Regions from separate parts of the Flexivirga sp. B27 genome, predicted to be linked through region 1. Evidence: riboswitches for the same ligand, from Rfam matches in the RefSeq annotation. Region 1 holds a riboswitch; each other region holds the start of a gene.

Region 1 (6,457 bases):
CCAAGGGCACCGTGCTGCTGGGTGTGAAGGTCGTCATCGCCGAGTCGTTCGAGCGCATCCACCGGTCCAACCTGATCGGCATGGGCGTGCTGCCGCTGCAGTTCCCCGAGGGCGAGAACATCGAGTCCCTGGGTCTGTCCGGCACCGAGACGTTCGACGTCACCGGCATCACCGGGCTCAACGACGGCATCCCGTCGACCATCCACGTCGCCGCCACCAAGGAGGACGGCTCGAAGGTGGAGTTCGACGCGGTCGTCCGCATCGACACACCCGGTGAGGCCGACTACTACCGCAACGGCGGCATCCTGCAGTACGTTCTGCGGCAGCTGGTCGACTGACGGTCACCGCTACCCGGATGAAGGGCCCCACGCGTTTCGGCGCGTGGGGCCCTTCATTTGTTCCAGGCTCTTCGCCCCGTGCGGAAAGAATTTGCGCCGAATCGACAATGGCGACCGTCGTTTACGAGACACTTGTCAGGCCGCTCACCCCGTCCGCGGCTCGAAGGAGTCTGTCCCATGTCCGATCGTTCCGGGTTGATCGTCAGCAGCCACCTGCCGACCCCCAACCGCCGCCAGGTCTTGCTGGGAAGCGCGGCGGCCAGTGGTGCCCTCCTGTTCGGTGCTCCGGTCGCCTCCGCGGCTTCGCAGGCCGCCGCGGCGTCCCCGCGGCACATCCGCTACCACCGCTTCACCGGTGCCCAGGCGTGGGCGCACGGCAGGGGCGCCGGCGTCCACTTCGACCAGCACGGGCTGCGCATCTCCCGGCCGTCGGGCACCCGCGAATTCGCCGACCCCACAGTCGAAAACGCACCGACCAAGACCTATGACGTCAGCACCTGGACCTCCGGGTGGCGCACCAGCGGCTTCGGGCTGACCGAGCTGATCAGCTCCTGGAACGCCGACACCCCGAACGGCACCTGGATCGAGGTCGACGTGCGCGGGCACGTCGACGACGGCACGCTCACCGACTGGTTCGTGCTCGGCCGGTGGTGCAGCAACGATTTGGAGCAGGGTGGCGCCATACAGCGTCAGACGGTGGACGGTCAGGGCACCGACTACGCCACGGTGTGGACCGACACGTTCCACATGTATGACGGCCACACGCTGTCCGACTTCCAGCTGCGCGTGCAGTTGCTGCGCCCCCACGGCACGTCGCTCACACCGACGGTGCGCTTCCTCGGAGCCGTGGCCTCGGCGTTGCCGGACGACGCGACGATCCCGGTCAGCAAGTTCACGCTCGGACGCGAGCACATCCTGGATGTGCCGACCTTCTCCCAGGAGACGCACATCGGGCAATACCCGCAGTGGGACAACGGGGGAGAGGCGTGGTGCTCGCCGACGTCGTCGGCGATGGTGCTGTCCTACTGGGGCGGTGGTCCGACCAAGGCCGACATGTCGTGGGTCGACCCGGCATACGCCGACCCGGAGGTCGACTTCGCCGCCCGCAACACCTACGACTACGTCTACGAGGGTTGCGGCAACTGGCCGTTCAACACGGCATACACCTCCCGCTACGGCCTGGAGGGGTTCATCACCCGGCTGCGCAACCTTGCCGAGGCCGAGCCGTTCATCGCTGCCGGCATGCCGGTGATCACCTCGGTCTCCTTCAAGAGCTCCGAGCTGGACGGCGCGGGTTACTCGACCAACGGTCACCTGATGGTGCTCGTCGGCTTCACCGCCGACGGCGACCCGGTGATGAACGACCCGGCGTCGCACCTGATCCCCGACAACAACGAAGTCCGCGTCACCTACAAGCGCGAGCAGTTCGAGAACGTCTGGGTGCCCCACAGCGGCGGCACGGTCTACATCAACCACCCGCCGAAGCTCCGGCTGCCGCAGGCGCCGGGCGAAGCCAACTGGTGAGACGTAGGTGATCGAGTAGCCGGGGGAGCGCAGCGGCGGAGGCGTATCGAGATCCTGCGGCGTCAGGCCAGCCGCAGCGCCAGCGGTATGCCGATCGTCACCAACACAGCCACGGTGACGACGGCGCTGTCCCGCCGGGACCAGGGTGAGGGTTCTGCCCAGGTGCGCTGCTGTGCCGTGGCGAAGCCGCGCGCATCCATCGCGAGGGACAGCTGAGTGGCGCCACGCATCGCGGACACCAGCAGCCCGAATGCCAGCGGCCCGGTCGTTGCGGCCCGTGCGATCGGACCGCCGGCCGGGCCGAACCCGCGGATCCGTCGCGTCCGCTGCAGCTGGTCCCAGGTCTCTCCGAGCCGGTCGAAGCGGGTCAGCGACGCTGCGAACGCGCCGACGAAACGCGCTGGCAACCGGAGGTTCTGGGCGAGCGCGTCGCCGAACCGCATCGGGTCGATGAACGCTGCGACGACGGCGCCGGGCAGTGCGAGCACCAGGATCCGTCCGGCGGCGGTCGTGGCCGTCGTCGGGTCGTGCCCGCCCAGCAGCCAGGACGACCACCACAGGGACACGGCGGCGAATCCGACGGCGAAGAGCCGCCAGCGCAGCGGCCGCCAGGACGGCACGCAGGCGACAGCCAGCACGGCATACACCGCGACGACCAGGAGCGCGGTCATCGGCCGGTCGACGAGGAACGACCCGATGATCGCGGTGAACCCGAAAGTCAGCAGGGCGAGCGGATTGGCTTGCGGCATCAGCTGTTTCATCCGACGGCCTGCCCGTCCTTGACGTGTATGACGTCATCGGCCCGCAGCACCAACGACTCGTCGTGGGTGGCGACACCGACCGTCGCACCGGCGTCCCGGGCGGCCAGCGCCCACCCGGTGACGGCAGCCCAGGTGTTGCGGTCCTGACCGACCGTCGGCTCGTCGAGCAGGACGACGCCGGGACGGTGGGCCAGGGCCGCGATCACCGCGAGCCGGCGCTGTTCACCACCGGACAACTGGAAGGGGTTGGCGCCTGCGAGGTGCTCCAGGTGCAGCAGCTCCAGCAGCCCGTCGACGTCGACCGATTTGCCCAGAACACCTGCGGTGCAAGCGACTTCGTCGCGCACGGTGTTGCGCAGGAAGCCGTGCTCGGGGTTCTGCGGCACGAAACCGGCGGCAGCGGCCAGTGCCTTGGAGCGCCGGCGAGCCAGCGTCGGCTCGACTCCGGTGATCTCGCCGCCGCTGGGACGCAGCAGTCCGGCAAAGGCCGCGAGCAGCGTCGACTTCCCGGCGCCCGACGGGCCGACCAGTGACGTCATACGCCCGGGGCGTAGCGCGGTGCTCGCGCCGTCGAGTGCGCGATGGGTGAGCGTGCCGTGCAACGACCGGGTCGACAGGTCGACCTGCAGTGACTCGGCACGCAGCTCCGGACCCGGCCGGTCAGGCGTGACCCACTCGGCATCGACCTGCACGGGTGTCGGGTCCGGCACGCCCGGCATCCAGACACCGGCCCGGACCATCCGCTCGGTGTGCTCGGCGGTGAACCGGGTCGGCGTCGTGTCGGCGACCACCCGGCCGCGCTCCAGCACGACCACCCGGTCGCAATGCCGCAGCCACGGTCCGATGCGGTGCTCGACGACGAGGGTCGTCGCACCGACCGCGCGCGCCGCGTCCAGGACGCAGCGGCGCACGACGTCCGAGGTCTCGGCGTCGAGCATCGAGGTGGGTTCGTCCAGCAGCAGGAGCCCGGGCCGGATCGCCAGCACGCCCGCGAGTGCCAGGCGCTGCAGCTCACCGCCGGAGAGCGCGGAGGTGGGGCGCGCGACGTCATACCGCAGGCCGACCCGGTCCAGGCCGTCGTGCACGCGTCGCCAGATCTCCTCGCGGGGGAGGGCGAGGTTCTCCGGCCCGAACGCGACCTCCCGGCCGACGGTTGCAGCGACGATCGAGTCCGCGGGATTCTGCAGCAGCAGGCCCGCCGGTGCGTCCACTTCGACGGTGCCGGCGAGATCCCCGGGCACGGCCTCGCCGAGCAGGCCGGCCAGTGCCCGCAACACCGTGGACTTACCGGCGCCGCTGCCGCCGGCGAGCAGCACCATCTCGCCGGGGGAGAAGCTCAGGTCGAGTCCGCTGATGACCTCGTGGCGGCGCCCCAGGGGGCGCCAACCGAAACCTGAGATCCTTGCGTGCGCCCCGGCGGTTGCCCCGCTCACACCGCGTTGCGGGCGTGGTGCTCACGACCCGCGCCGAAGGCGTCCAGGACGCCGGTCGCGGCCAGTGCGCGCACCAGCAGCCAACCCACGACTCCGGCCAGCACGGCCCCGGATAGGACCGTGCAACCGAGATAGGCCAGCTTGTAGTTCCAGGTCCAGACCGAGTAGTAGCTGTGCCACTCGTAGAGCACGACCTCGAAGACCGCCGCCATCGCGCCGCCGAGGGCGGCGATGGTCAGTCCGAAGCGCTTGTAGAGCAATAACGCGAGCACGACCTCGACGCCGAGGCCCTGCAGCAACCCGGAGACCAGGGTGCCCGTGCCCCACTGGTTGCCGATGAGCATTTCGACCGAGGCGGCGATGAGCTCGGCCGCGACGGCTGCGCCGGGCTTACGGACGACGAGACCGCCGAGGACGCCCGCGATCAGCCAGGGGCCGACGAGCAGGCCGACGGCGGGCGGGGTCGCGAACAGCGCCAATGTGCTGATGCCGTTCCAGGCCTGCGACCAGCCCCAGAAGACGACACCGGACGCGACGCCGAGCGTTGCGACGGTGACCAGGTCGATAGTGCGATAACGAAGTAGCGAGGTGGTGGTGGCCCGTTCCCCGGGCGCGCTGACAGTCGTCATGAAGAACTCCCTTCGCCGGTGCTAACCGGAGCAGGTTCGAGGGTCTGCGGCGAGCCGCACTCTCAGCGCCGAAGCGCTCCCCTGTCTGATGTGTCTGTATTTCCAAGTGCCAACGCTACCAGCGTCGGGGTCGTGCAACCGAAGTGAGCCGTCGGACGTCCTTGCTCGGTCAGCGCCGACCCGGCGCGTAGACTCGATCGACGCGTAATCGAGAACGGAAGGCGCGAACTGAAGTGGGACTGCTGGACACGATTTCCTCACCCGAGGACCTGCGACGGCTTCCGGCAGAGCGCTTGGACGAGTTGGCCACTGAGATCCGGGCGTTTCTCGTGGAGTCGGTGTCGCGCACCGGCGGTCACCTCGGCCCCAACCTGGGAGTCGTGGAGCTGACGCTCGCGATCCACCGGGTCTTCGAGTCGCCCACGGACTCCATCGTTTTCGACACCGGTCACCAGTCCTACGTGCACAAGCTGCTCACCGGGCGGCACGACTTCTCCAAGCTCAAGAAGCAGGGCGGCCTGTCCGGCTATCCGTCACGCGCTGAGTCCGAGCACGACATCGTCGAGAGCTCGCACGCGTCGTCCTCGCTGTCCTGGGCCGAGGGCATCGCCAAGGCTCGCGTGCTGAGCGGGGAGCCGCATCGTCATACCGTCGCGGTGATCGGTGACGGCGCACTCACCGGCGGTATGTCGTGGGAGGCGATCAACAACATCGCGGTCGAGCGTGACCTGCCGCTGGTCATCGTCGTCAACGACAACGAGCGCAGCTACGCGCCGACGATCGGTGGACTCGCCGACCACCTCGCGGCGCTGCGGACCACGCGGAAGTACGAGCAGATGCTCGACTGGGGCAAGACCACGCTGAAGGGTGTGCCGAAGGTCGGCGGTCTCGCCTACGAGACGCTGCACGGCGTCAAGCGCGGCATCAAGGACATCGTCTATCCGCAGCAGGGCATGTTCGAGGACCTGGGCATCAAGTATGTCGGGCCGGTCGACGGGCACGACGAGGGTGCGGTCGAGCAGGCGCTGCGTCGGGCGCGGGCGTTCGGCGCGCCGTGCATCGTGCACGTCATCACCGAGAAGGGACGCGGCTACCAGCCCGCGCTGGACGATCTGGCCGATCACATGCACGGCATCGGCAAGATCAACCCGGAGACCGGGCTGCCCTTCGAGGTGGCGGGCCGCATCTGGACCGACGAATTCAGTGACGAGATGGTGCGGTTGGGAGCGGAGCGCACGGATCTGGTCGCCATCACCGCGGCGATGATGATCCCGGTCGGCCTGGACAAATTCGCCGAGGTCTACCCGCAGCGGGTGATCGACGTCGGCATCGCCGAGCAGCATGCGGTGACGATGGCGTCCGGGTTGGCGTATGGCGGCATGCACCCCGTCGTCGCGGTCTATGCGACCTTCCTCAACCGGGCGTTCGACCAGATGCTGATGGACGCCGGACTGCATCACGCCGGAGTGACGTTCGTGCTCGACCGGGCAGGCGTGACCGGTTCGGACGGTGCCTCGCACAACGGCATGTGGGACATGTCGATCTGCTCCATCGTGCCCGGTCTGCGACTGGCGGCACCGCGTGACGGCGAGCAGGTCAAATCGCAGCTGCGAGAAGCAGTCTCGGTCAACGACGCGCCCACAGTGATCCGCTTCCCGAAGGGAGACGTCGCTGAGCCGCTGGCCGCGGAGCGCACTGACGGAGCCGTGGACGTGCTGCGCGACGCGACAGACCCGGAGATCATGATTGTCGGTGTCGGGTCGATGTGCCCG
Region 2 (6,457 bases), on a different contig from region 1:
GTGCCTCTCCTCATGCGCACCAATGCTGCCACGCAGCACGCACCCGCGGTTCCCCCACGAGAGGGATGCAGCACCCCCTGTCGAGGGAAGCACCAGGGAGCGGCGGACGAGCAGGGTTGCTGTCATGCACGAACCACATGACGAACGACACCGACACCGTGACCCGCACCTACGCAGCGCCACTTCGGGCACACCGCCCGGACGGTCGATCCCCCGCAGCGAGTTCTACGCCCGGCCGTGGCGGATCCACCAGATCGCAGCCGACTTCGAGGTTCTCGACGTCTGGCAGCTGCCGACACCGGGCGGCCCCGACGATCTCACCCGCCTCGCAGAGCTCTTCGCCGAGGGCGACGGCCAATGGCACGCATCGCCGCTCGTCCGGATGATCTGGTCGGTCCGCTGGACCCTCGGCCGGCTCCTTCGCTTGGACGACCCCCAGGACGGCGTCGGGATCCGGGTGCCGTCCCTCAACGCCCGATTGCCGGAGGACATGAAGGACGCACCAATCGGGCCCGACTTCGAGCGACTGCCGTTCACGTCCGTCTACCTGTTGGAGGACGAATTCGCCGCCGAGATCGCGAACAAGACCTGCCACGGCGTGCTGCACCTCGGCTGGGTGAAACACGAATCCGGTTGCTGGACAGCGCAGATGACCGTTCTCGTGCAGCCGAACGGCCGCCTCGGGCGCGCCTACCTGGCCGGCATCGGGCCGTTCCGGCACCTGCTGATCTACCCGTCGATGTTGCGCACCGTCGAGCGAGACTGGCGCGCCGCAGGTGGGCCGGTGCGAGACCGCCCGGCTACCGCCGTTTGATCATGCCGACGATGCCGATCAGCAGCATCGCGACCGACGCCACCAGACTCAACCAGAGCCCCCAGCCGACGCCGGCGGACATTCCCTCGCTGTTGGCGCCGGAGATCTTGTCGTTGATGTCGACCACGTCGTAGATGGTCACCGCGAGGCTCAACGCACCCATCACGGCCGTGACGATCGCGGCAGCCAACGGGATCTTGCCCACCCCGCGCAACAGCCCGAAGACCAGCACGATGACGGCGAGGATCGTCACGATCACGCCGTCCTTCACCTCGTCCGGCGACTCGCGGACCGTTCCCGACACCTGGCCGAAGCCGTTCATCGACAGGTCGCCGAACATCCCCATGTTGATCGAGACCCAGGCTCCGAAGCAGCCCACGATCGCGACGATCCCGGCAACCACTGCCAGCCAGCCGAACGACCGGGCTGCACCGCCGACGGGCGCCTGCGAGGGAGGCCCGGCGTAGCCGCCGTAGGGCTGCTGTCCGTAGCCCTGGGGTTGTTGCCCGTAGCCGTATCCCTGGCCGTAACCCTGCTGCGGCGGCTGCCCATAGGGTTGCTGGCCGTAGCCCGGCTGCTGATAGCCCGGCTGCTGCTGGCCGTAGCCGGGCTGCTGCTGTCCGTAACCCTGCTGCGGGGGCTGCCCATAGGGTTGCTGCGGCGGCTGGCGGTACGGGTTGTTCGGTGGCTGCTGCGACATTGGATCTCCCTTCCCTGCGCGCAGGGTATCGGCTGCCATCTCGGCACGTCCTCCGCCATACCGACGGCGCCGGCAGGCACTGGGTTCCCGTGACGTCGCCCCGCGGGTCACGGGCCGAGCTGCGCGCCGGGCTCCCCCGAGCGAGGGAGCAGGTTCGCTCCGGCGGGTGAGGAACTGCCGCGCCGCAGCCGACAACCTTCAGGTATGGCACTGATGCAGCACACCCGCTACGACACCTGCGACGCGAGCACGGTCCCGCCCGGAAGCACCCGGGCGGATCGGATCAGGCGACGACTGGCCATCGGCGCAATCGCCGCGACGCTCCCCTACAGCGTGTTGAAGATCGCGTGGTTGTCCGGCTCCCGGGTCGGGCTGTCGGGCTCGACATTCGGCACGAGCGGCGTCATGCATGCCGGCAACGCACTCACCCTCGCACTCGACCTCGTGGCGCTGCTCCTCGCGATCACCGTCTTCTCCGCGGCCCGGGCGCCGCGGTGGTTCCTGCTGCCGACGATGTGGATCGGCTACGGACTGCTCGGTCAGATCGTGGTGACCATCGGGCCCTCCGTAGCCGTGCAACTGCTCACCGGTCCGCCGGCCGACACAAGCACGTCGACACCGATCGCGGGCTGGGTGTATGCCGTGGTCTATGCCGGATTCAGCGGGCTGGGGCTCTGCCTGCTGCCGGCATTCGGCATCTATGCGTGGCAACGTTGGGGTGAGGAGAATCGTTGGGGCGAGCGGCTTTCCGGCATACGGCGCGAAGTGCCGGTCATCCCGACGCTCGGGGTGGCGGCCGTGACGGTGGCTCTGGCGGTGCGCGCGGTCCGATCCGGGTCCGGAGCGGAAGCGACGTCCTGGACCTCCGATGCACTCATCGGTGGCATTGCTGCGCTCGTGCTGCTGGGGGTCGCGCTCGGCCGGCCGGCGCGGATGCGCCGTGCGGTGGCGTTGGCGCTGGTCTGGACCGCGTCCGGTGCGTGGGCGGCATGGGGTTGTTTCAGCCTGGTCCTCAGCACGGTGCCGAACGACCTGGTGACCGACCCGGTCTCAGCCGCCGACGTCACGCTGTATGTCGCAAAGATCATCGCCGGCGCAGCACTGCTGCTCGCAGTCCGGGCGCTGGCGGCGCGACGCCCGGGACACTGACCACGTCCGCCGACGGGCTGCTACGGCAGCAGTGCGCGCAGCGCGGCGGCACTCTCCCGAGGGGTTTCCCGCACGGCACGAACGACCACGATCCGGGTGGCACCGGCGGAGACGACCTCCCGCAGGCGGTCCTCCCGGTCGATGCCGCCGATCGCGAACCACGGCTTGGTCGCATGCTGCGCGGCGAAACGGATCAGCTCCAGCCCGACAGCTGCCCGACCGGGCTTCGTCGGCGTCTCCCACACCGGGCCGACACAGAAGTAATCGATGCCGGCGTCCGAATCAGCTTCCAGCAACTGGTCTTTCGAATGCGTCGAGCGTCCGATCAGCGTCTCCTGGCCAACGATCCGGCGCGCCTGCCCGGTCGTCAGGTCGCCTTGCCCGACGTGCAGGATGTCCGCGTCGACCAGCGCCGCGACGTCCGCTCGATCGTTGACCGCGAGCAACGCACCGGCGCGTCGGGTCTCCTCCTGCACGCGTGACAGCGCCTCGATCTCGGCACGCGACTCCAACTGCTTGTCGCGCACCTGGAGGGCGTCCACCCCGCCGGCGAGCAGCTCGCGGCTGAACTGCGCGAGATCCCCGGCCGGCGGACGTGCATCGGTGCACACGTAGAGGCGGGCACGGCTCAACCGCTCCAGGCGCTCCGTGCGGGTTGAGGTGACCGGGGGACTGACGCGGTGAGACGAGTCGGCAACGTCGGCAGGCATGCGCCTAGACTAGGCACTTGAATCCGCGGGAGCCCCGCTGCACTGCGCAAACGGGCTGAGAGGGCCGGACCGGCCGACCGCTACACCTGATGCGGGTCATGCCGCCGTAGGGAGGAACCTCCGTGCACGGTTCAGCGCCCAGCGTCGCCGTTGTCGGCGCCGGAGTTATCGGACTGTCGACCGCTCGTGAGCTGCATCGCCGCGGCTGGCGCGTCCAGGTCTATGACGAGAAGCCCGCCTCCGGTGCCAGCCACGCAGCTGCCGGGATGCTCGCCCCCGCCGCCGAGACGGTCTGGGACCAGCACGCGCTCTATCCGATGCTCAGCGAATCCGCTTCTCTCTACCCGGAGTTCGCAGCGACCTTGGAGCAGGAGAGCGGCCGACGGGTGGGCTATCTCGAGACAGGCACCGTCGTCGTCGGAGCCGAGGCAGGCGACCGGGCCGAGCTCGACGAGCTGGCCGCCCTCCAGCAGCAACTCGGCCACCCGGCCGAGCGCCTCACCCCGTCCGCAGCGCGGCACCTGGAGCCGGCGCTCGCACCGCAACTCGCGGGGGCCGTGCATCTCCCCCAGGACCACCAGGTCAATCCCCGCCGGTTGACCGCTGCGCTGCTGCAGGTGTTGGAGGACGCGCGGATCCTGGTGCGCGAGAACGTCACCGGGCTGCAAACGGTCGGTGGTCGAACCACTGGTGTGCGCCTCGCCGGTGGCGAGGTGCGACCCGCCGATCAGGTCGTGCTGTGCACCGGCACCGCGTCGGTGCCCGGTTCACCCCCGTCACAGGTCCGTCCGGTGTATGGCGACATCCTCCGGCTCCGCCTCCCGGCCGGGCGACCGCGGCTGATCGAACGCATCATCCGCGGCCTGGTGCGAGGTCGGTCGGTCTACATCGTTCCCCGGGAGGACGAAGAGCTCGTGGTCGGTGCCACCAGCCGAGAGGACGGTGACCCGCAGCCGAGCACCGAGGGCGTGCTCCGGCTGCTGACCGACGCACGCCGGCTGCTGCCCGGGATCGTCGACACCCAATTGGTCGAGGTCACCGCGCGTGCTCGTCCCGGCAGCCCGGACGACCTGCCCGTCATACAACGGCATGACCCGGGTCTGGTGAGCGCCAACGGCTTCTTCCGCCACGGGGTCCTGCTGACGCCGTGGGGTGCCCGCGAGACCGCGAATCTCGTTGAGAACACTTCGGATCAGGAAGGCAATTGAGTGAGTCAGACACAGCAGTCCACCATCGAGGTCAACGGCGAGAGCCGAACCGTGTCGCCGACCACGACCCTGCGGGAGATCGTCGAGGACGTCACCGGCCGCAAGCTGAACACCGACGGCACGCCCGACGACGGCGGGCGGCTGGGTCTGGCCGCAGCGGTGTCCGGGACCGTCATACCTCGTGGCCGGTGGCACACGACCGACCTGCCGAACGGCGCCGTGATCGACGTCGTCACGGCAGCGCAGGGCGGCTGACATGGACACGCTCGTCATCGACGGCATCGCACTCGGTTCGCGACTCATCATGGGCACCGGCGGTGCGACGACACTGGCCTCATTGGAGGCAGCACTGGTCGCGTCGGGCACCGAGCTCACCACGGTTGCGATGCGCCGCTACTCGGCCTCCGGAGGCCAGTCGGTCTTCGATCTGTTGGAACGACTGGGGATTCGCCCGCTGCCGAACACCGCCGGCTGCTTCACCGCTCGCGACGCGGTGCTGACCGCCCAGCTGGCACGCGAGGCACTGGAGACCAATTGGGTCAAGCTCGAGGTGATCGCCGACGAGGACACACTGCTGCCCGACCCGGTCGAACTCGCCGACGCCGCAGAACAGTTGGTCGCCGACGGGTTCACCGTGTTCGCCTACACCAATGACGATCCGGTCCTTGCCCGCAGGCTGGAAGAGACCGGCGTCGCCGTCGTCATGCCCGCCGGTGCACCCATCGGATCGGGACTCGGCATCCTCAACCCGCACAACATCTCGACCATCACGGACCGAGCGAGCATCCCGGTCGTGCTCGACGCCGGCGTCGGCACCGCGTCGGATGCCGCGCTGGCAATGGAGTTGGGTTGCGACGCAGTACTGCTAGCCAGTGCGGTCACCCGCGCACACAACCCGGAGCTGATGGCCCGGGCGATGAAAGATGCTGTGAATGCAGGCTTCTCGGCACGTGCCGCCGGACGCATTCCGCAGCGGGCGTTGGCCGTCGCCTCATCGCCGAACGAGGGACGGATCGCCGCCGTCGACTCCTACGAGGCTGTGCTGTGACTCCGCTGGTCGCGCCAGGTCCGGCGTTGACCCCGGCACAGAGCACGCGGTTCGCCCGACACCTGTCGCTCGCAACTGTCGGCAGCGACGGGCAGCGCCGTTTGCTGAACTCCCGGGTGCTCGTCATCGGCGCCGGCGGCCTGGGGTCGCCGATGATCAGCTATCTCGCGGCGGCGGGCGTCGGCCACCTCACGGTCCTGGACGACGATCGGGTGGAGGAGTCCAACCTGCAGCGGCAGGTCATCCACGCCGGCACACCCATCGGAGCGCTCAAGGTCGACTCCGCCAAAGAGGCGGCGCTGCGCATCAACCCGGACATGAAGGTCACGGCGCTGGCCGAACGGCTCACCGCGGACAACGCCCTGGACCTCTTCGCCGCGCACGATGTCGTCGTCGACGGTGCCGACAACTTCGCCACCCGTTATCTGGCGAACGACGCGGCCGAACTGACCGGCACTCCAGTCGTATGGGGCACGATCTTCGGGTTCGACGGACAGGTCAGCACGTTCTGGCCGGGGCACGGACCGACGCTGCGTGACCTCTTCCCCGAGCAACCCGACGCCGACTCGGTGCCTTCCTGCGCCGACGGCGGAGTGCTCGGATTGCTCTGCGGCTGGGTCGGATCGGTGATGGGGACCGAGGCCGTCAAGCTGATCTGCGGCATCGGTGAGCCGCTGCTCGGACGATTCGCCAGGATCGACGCGCTCGCCGGTCGTATGACGGAGCTCGCCTTCGCCCCCGACCCGGACCGCCCCGCAGTCACCGAGTTGGTGGAGGTGCCGCAGAGTTGTGCGACATCTCCGGTGGCCGAGGTGTCCGCGGCACAAC
Region 3 (6,457 bases), on a different contig from region 1:
TTGCTGGGTGCGGGGGACCGGGTCGTGGCCGCGCGCGGCCTGTTCGGATCGTGTTTCGTCATACTCGATGAGATCCTGCCGCGGTGGGGCGTCAAGACGGTCTTCGTCGACGGTCCGGACAACGAGCAGTGGGCCGCAGCACTCGCGGAGCCGACCAAGGCAGTCTTCTTCGAGACGCCGAGCAACCCGATGCAGGAGTTGGTCGACATCGACTTCGTCACCGAGCGTGCGCATGCCGCCGGCGCGAAGGTCGTCGTGGACAACGTCTTCGGCACGCCCGTCTTCTCGCAGCCGTTACGGCACGGCGCCGACATCGTGGTCTACTCGGCGACCAAGCACATCGACGGCCAGGGTCGGGTGCTCGGCGGGGCGATCCTCGGCCCGGACGACTACATCCACGGTCCTGTCGAGAACCTCCTGCGGCATACCGGCCCATCGATGTCCGCCTTCAACGCGTGGGTGCTGTTGAAGGGTCTGGAGACCATGCGGCTGCGGGTGCAGGCGCAGTCTCGCAGTGCGCTGCAGATCGCCCGAGCGCTGCAGGGCCATCCGGCGGTCCGGCGGGTCTGGTATCCCTTCCTGGAGTCACACGCGCAGCACGAGCTGGCCCGACGGCAGATGAGCGGCGGCGGCACGGTCGTGACGTTCGAGCTGGACGGCGGCAAGGACGAGGCGTTCGCGTTCATGAATTCCCTTGACATCGTTGATATCTCGAACAACCTCGGCGACTCCAAGTCGCTGATCACGCACCCGGCGACGACCACCCACCGGCGCATGGGTCCCGAGGCACGGGCGGTCGTCGGCATCACCGACGGCGTGCTGCGGCTCTCGGTCGGGCTCGAGGACGTCGACGATCTGATGCAGGACGTCACGCGAGCCTTGGGCTGACCCGCTCGCCGGCCGGGACGGTTACGAGATCGTGACCGCCCCCTGGGAGTTGTTGCCCTCGGCACCGGCGGGGTAGGTCAGGGTCGCCACCACGGGCACCGTGCAGGGGGTGTCACCCTGACCAGGTAGGCCGGAGACGGTGTAGAGGAAGTTCACCTTCGTCACGAACAGGTCCGGCTCGCCGAGCCCGCCCATGACCAGGATCAGCTTGTCCGAGCACACCCCGGAGTCGGAGAAGGAGTCGAGTCCCGTGTGCACCAGCGCCGGCTTCTTCGTGCCGGTCGCGCCGTTCTGCTCGTAGTGCGTGACCACGTCGGCAGCGGCCGTCTCCACGCCGTAGTCCGACCCGAAGCCGCAGCCCGCGCTCGCAAACGTGAGATTGATGTCGAGATACCACGACGCGCCACCGTTCCACGCGCCGAAGGAGTCGAACCCGGTGCTGCTCAGCCAGCTGCCGACCGGCCCCGCGAACGTCCCGGGACACGCCTGGTTCCCCGTCGACGCCGATGCTGCGGGAGCAGCGCCGGCAACTGCGAGCACCGGCACGGTCCAGGCTGCCGTCCTGGCCACCTGTCGCCTCGTCGGATTCGTCATACTGCCTTCCCCTCCCGTTGATCTGCTGCCGCCTCGGTGGGCGGACGCGGCCACTCGTACCGCGACGTTCTCAGCGCCGCGGAGCTCGGCACAACCAAACCCGAGCCAACCCGAACGAACCCGAACACCCCGGCGGATACGGCTGTTTCGCGTCAGATGCCGGGTCAGGCGCAGTAGCCTGACGGTGCCCGACACCGCCGACCGGAACCTCTGACGACATGGCCCGTGAAACCCCGCATCCGGTCGCGTCGGATCCTCCGCCCGGTCCGGGGCCGATCGACGGGCTCGACAGTCTGACCGCCGCGCTGCGTGAGTTGCGGGTGTGGGCCGGTAGCCCGTCATACACCTGGATCGCACGCGAGGTCGGCGTGATCCGGGGTCGCCGCGGAGCGGCACGCGTGGGTGCGGCGCCGGGCCGGGTCACCGTCTACGACTGCTTCAGAGACGGCCGGCAACGCATCGACACCGACCTCGTCGTCGACATCGCCGAGGCGCTGGGAGCAGGGATCGAAGGCCGCACCCTGTGGCGACTCGCAGCGCGCAGCGCCATGCGTCCCGCGGGGCGGATCACCTCGCAGGTGGCAGCGCTGCCGCAGAGGACACGACCCTTCGCCGGCCGCGCTGAGGAGCTCGCGAGGCTGACGGCGCCGGACGCGCCGCGGGTGCACGTGTTGCACGGATTGTCCGGAGTGGGGAAGTCGGCGCTGGCGGTCACGGCCGCCCATGAGCTGCTGGAGGCAGGGCTGGTCGACACGGCGGTCCGCGTCGTGCTCGGCTCGGGGGAGGGAGATCTCGACCCGTTCGACGCCATCGTCAGTGTGCTGCGGACGCTGGACCCGCACGGCACCGTGCCGAGCACACCGGCCGGTCGGCGTGCGGCCTACCTGCGGCTGCTCAGCTCGAGGTCGACAGCGCTGGTGCTGGACGACGTCGATCGTCCCGAGGACGTCGAGCTGCTGCTGCCGATCGACAGCACGACTCGCGTGCTGATCACCAGCAGGTGGGTGCTGGAGTGGCCGATCGGGGTCGAAGACATCGAGCTGGACGGACTGGACGCTGCGTCGTGCGCAAGGTTGCTCTCACTCACGGCCGGGCGGCGGCTCGCTGTCGACGATCAGGCCGCGGTAGACCTGCAACAGGCCTCGGACGGGTTGCCGCTCGCGGTGAGTCTGATCGGTGCGCGTGCCGCACGGCAGACGACGTGGACGGCCGGGCAACACGTGCAGGCATATCGCGACCGGTTGACCTCCCTGCAGCTCGAGGACGGGGTGGCGGGCGCCCTCACCATCACTTACGACGGGTTGCGTGACGACGAGCGCCGTGCACTGCGGTTGCTCTCACTGCATCCGGCGCTCGAGACGGGGCTCGGCGCCGCGGCAGCGCTCCTCGGTCGGTCAACCGGCGCGACATACACCGTGCTGGTCGCGTTGGAACGCTCGCACCTGCTGCGTCGCACCGCCGAAAACCGTTGGGAGATGCACTCATTGGTGCAGGTCTTCGGTCAGCGCGCCGCACTGCACGAAGAGCTCACTGAGGACCGTGCGGCAGCATCCCGCAGAGTGCTGGACTTCTACTGTGCCAAGTGTGCGTCCGCGATCATCGTGCCGAACCCCTCGGCGGCCGGCGACCTGAGTTGGTTGCCGGAGGCGCCCGCGCGGTGGGGTGCGGAGGACGCCGTGCACTGGTTGGAGACGGAGCGGACGACGCTGCTCGCAGCGGCCGACCAGGCCTTCGGGCAGGGTCACCACACCCACTTCCTGCGGTTGGCGACCATGCTCTCGTGGCACCTGTGGAACCGCGGCGACATGAACACTGCAATGTCGTTGCAACGCGTGGCCGCGTCCACGGCAGCAGTGCTGGGTGACTCCGTGGCCGAGGCCACAGCGGAGCGCCATTTGGGTATGACCTACGTGCGCAGCAGCCGTCCGGCGCAGGCACGTGCCCACCTGGAGCGTGCCGTCGCACTCTTGCGCGACGATCGGCACGGACACCTGCCGGCCGCGCTGAACTCGCTCGCGGTCTGCTCGCTCATCACCGGCGACTACGAGCAGGCGATCCGCGAACTCGACCAGGTGAACGAGCTTGCCGTGGGCGCCGGCGACGCCGACCTGCGGTCGCGTGCGTTGGCCAATCTCGGGGTGGCACACACGCGGCTGGGGCACATGGACGAAGCGGTCGCCGCGTTGGAAGGTGCGGCCCGGCTCGCTGCTGAGCACCACTGGCCGGACAGGGAGCGGATCTCACTGTCGAACCTGGCGGACATCTTCGCGCAGTCCGACGACCCACAGGTCCTGCATCGCGCGGTGCGCACCGCTGAGGCCGCCATCACCCAGGCACAGTCGTTCGGGGATGAGATCGGAGTCCTCTACAGCCGGTCCAACCTGGCGATCGCACTGCACCGACTCGGCGACACCGCCCAGGCGTTCGCGCTGACCCACCGGGTCCGGGAGCAGGCGGAGCGGCTGGAGGTCCCGGAGCTGCTCGCTTCAGTCCTGAACAACCTCGCGCAGATGCATCAGCGGGACGGGCGGCCGGACCAGGCACGCTCGTGGTTCCGGCGTGCACTCGAGGTTGCCCGTGCCCGGGACGCGGCGTTCGAGGTGGAGCGTGCCGAACATGGTCTGGCCGCGCTCGGTGGTGACGCTCACGCTACGGTGGTGTCGACAACCCGCGGGAGCTCGGAAGGACCGGGCTGAGAGGGCGACAGGATCGTCGCCGACCGCTAACACCTGAGCCGGACAATGCCGGCGGAGGAAGGGGCATTTCGATGTCGACGACGTCATACACCTGGTGGCCGGTGCTCGGAGCACCGATGGAGGACGGCCTCAAGCGCGTCCTCGCGCACGATTTCCTGAGTGGACTGGCAGCGGGCACCCTGCCGCGAGAAGCGTTCGGATACTTCATCATTCAGGACACGCTCTACCTCGGCGAATACGCGCGAGCACTCTCCCTGCTGGCGGCCAAGGCACCCGTCGATGCGGTCGGCACGCTTGCCTCGCACGCCGGGACCGCAGTCGCCACCGAGCTCGGCCTGCACCCGCAGCTGCTCGAACAGGCCGGCCTCGACCCGCAGCTGCTGCACAGCACGCCGAAGTCGCCGGCGACCACCGCCTACACCAGCTATCTGCTGTCGGTCTGTGCGCAGCGGCCCTTCCACGAGGGCCTGGCAGCCGTGCTGCCCTGCTATTGGATCTACCAGCAGGTCGGCGACGCGCTGGTCGAGAACGGCTCAGCGGACCCGGTCTACGCACAGTGGATCGAGTCGTATGCCGCACCCGGCTTCAACCAGAGCGTTGCGGAGATGCTGCAGGTGATCGACAGCACGGCACGTGGCCTCTCCGATGACCAGCTCGCTGACATGGCACGGCACGTGGAGGTCGCCACCCGCTACGAGTGGATGTTCTGGGACGCCGCGGTGCGTGACGAACGGTGGCCCTGGTGAGCGGACAGGTGACCGACCCGCTGCGTCCGTCCGAGGTCGTGGACCTGCTGGCGCAGCTCCGCGACCGCGGGCCGCTCGTGCAGTGCATCACCAACTCGGTGGTCACGGGCTTCACCGCGAACGTGCTGCTCGCACTCGGCGCAGCACCGGCGATGGTCGACAACCTCGAAGAGGCAACGGTTTTCGCCGGTGTCGCAGATGCCGTGCTACTCAACGTCGGGACGATCACACCGCCCGTCGGCGAGACGATGCTGGCCACCGCCGAGGCCGCGCGTGCCGCAGGCACGCCGTGGGTGCTCGACCCGGTCGCCGTCGGTGGGTTGCCGCTGCGGGATCGCGTCGCCGCGGCACTCGTGCCGCTGGCACCGAGCGTCATACGCGCAAACGCCTCGGAGGTCATCAGTCTCGCGGGCCTGGACGGCGGCGGCCGGGGAGTCGACAGCACTGCCGGCGCCGAGGCCGCACTGGAGCCCGCACGCGCACTGTGTGAGCGCACCGGCGGTGTTGTCGCCGTGAGCGGCCCGGTCGATCACATCGTGTCCGCGACGGGCGTGCGCACGATCTCCAACGGCACGCCGATGATGACCAAGGTGACCGGCGTCGGCTGTGCGCTCGGTGCGATGACGGCTGCGTTCACCGCCTGTGCGCCGGCCGCCGACGCGGCGTTCGCGGCGACAGCGGTCTGGACGATCGCGGCCGAGGTGGCCGCCGAGCGGTCCGCAGGACCGGGGTCGTTCGCGGTCGAGATCCTGGATGCGCTGCACGGCCTCGGCGCCGAGCAGTTGGCGAGGTTGCGGTGACGACCTCGTCCTCGCCGTCCCCCTCGAGACTCGACCCGGCCGCACTGCGGCTCTACCTGGTGACCGATCGCGCACTGTGCGGGCAGCGCGGTGTCGTCGAGACCGTGCGACAGGCCGTGGCCGGCGGGGCCACGATCGTGCAGCTGCGCGATCACGACGCCACGACGCGCGAGTTGTATGACGTGGCAACGCAATTACGAGCTGTGACCGCCGAGGCCGGTGTGCCGTTCGTTGTGGACGATCGGCTCGACGTCGCACTCGCGGCGGGCGCGGACGGCGTGCATCTCGGTCAGTCCGACCTGCTCCCGGTGCATGCGCGCCGGATCGCCGGACCGGACTTCGTCATCGGTCACTCGGTGTCGTCGCTCGACGAGATCGTGGCCGTGGCGGACTGGCCGGCGAACACGGTCGACTACGTCGGTGTCGGTCCGGTCTTCGCGACCTCGACCAAGCCGAACGCCGCGGCACCGCTGGGGATCGACGGGGTGCGTGATGTGCTCCAGCGTTGCGAGCTGCCGGCGGTCGCGATCGGCGGCATCAAGGAGACGCACGTCGCACCGCTGAGGGCTGCCGGAGCAGACGGCGTCGCCGTCGTCTCGGCAGTCTGTGCAGCCGCCGATCCTGCGGCGGCTGTGCGAAAACTATTGGCAGCAGGGGAGATCCGATGACGACAGACCACCCGACAGCATTGACCATCGCCGGCACGGACCCGAGCGGCGGCGCGGGCATCAGC

The links. Region 1 has a riboswitch for thiamine pyrophosphate ahead of ACSZL9_RS02535 (ECF transporter S component). Riboswitches for the same ligand answer to the same signal wherever they lie in the genome.
Region 2: linked by a shared signal. The riboswitch ahead of thiO (glycine oxidase ThiO) and the one ahead of ACSZL9_RS02535 (ECF transporter S component) in region 1 are both predicted to bind thiamine pyrophosphate.
Region 3: linked by a shared signal. The riboswitch ahead of tenA (thiaminase II) and the one ahead of ACSZL9_RS02535 (ECF transporter S component) in region 1 are both predicted to bind thiamine pyrophosphate.

The regions. Positions count from the first base shown of each region.
Region 1 covers NZ_JBPYUM010000001.1:520,930-527,386, reverse strand. The annotation lists gene acnA (aconitate hydratase AcnA) at 1-338, shown strand, start outside; gene ACSZL9_RS02550 (peptidase C39 family protein) at 516-1,862, shown strand; gene ACSZL9_RS02545 (energy-coupling factor transporter transmembrane component T family protein) at 1,925-2,623, opposite strand; gene ACSZL9_RS02540 (ABC transporter ATP-binding protein) at 2,620-4,056, opposite strand; gene ACSZL9_RS02535 (ECF transporter S component) at 4,053-4,685, opposite strand; TPP riboswitch at 4,676-4,778, opposite strand; gene dxs (1-deoxy-D-xylulose-5-phosphate synthase) at 4,919-6,457, shown strand, end outside.
Region 2 covers NZ_JBPYUM010000002.1:417,044-423,500, reverse strand. The annotation lists gene ACSZL9_RS10835 (sensor histidine kinase) at 1-14, opposite strand, end outside; gene ACSZL9_RS10830 (DUF2867 domain-containing protein) at 125-814, shown strand; gene ACSZL9_RS10825 (hypothetical protein) at 801-1,514, opposite strand; gene ACSZL9_RS10820 (hypothetical protein) at 1,719-2,663, shown strand; gene thiE (thiamine phosphate synthase) at 2,684-3,373, opposite strand; TPP riboswitch at 3,389-3,503, shown strand; gene thiO (glycine oxidase ThiO) at 3,496-4,581, shown strand; gene thiS (sulfur carrier protein ThiS) at 4,582-4,836, shown strand; gene ACSZL9_RS10800 (thiazole synthase) at 4,838-5,629, shown strand; gene ACSZL9_RS10795 (ThiF family adenylyltransferase) at 5,626-6,457, shown strand, end outside.
Region 3 covers NZ_JBPYUM010000002.1:638,387-644,843, forward strand. The annotation lists gene ACSZL9_RS11905 (O-succinylhomoserine sulfhydrylase) at 1-888, shown strand, start outside; gene ACSZL9_RS11910 (hypothetical protein) at 910-1,482, opposite strand; gene ACSZL9_RS11915 (tetratricopeptide repeat protein) at 1,701-4,178, shown strand; TPP riboswitch at 4,143-4,255, shown strand; gene tenA (thiaminase II) at 4,250-4,924, shown strand; gene thiM (hydroxyethylthiazole kinase) at 4,921-5,724, shown strand; gene thiE (thiamine phosphate synthase) at 5,721-6,392, shown strand; gene thiD (bifunctional hydroxymethylpyrimidine kinase/phosphomethylpyrimidine kinase) at 6,389-6,457, shown strand, end outside.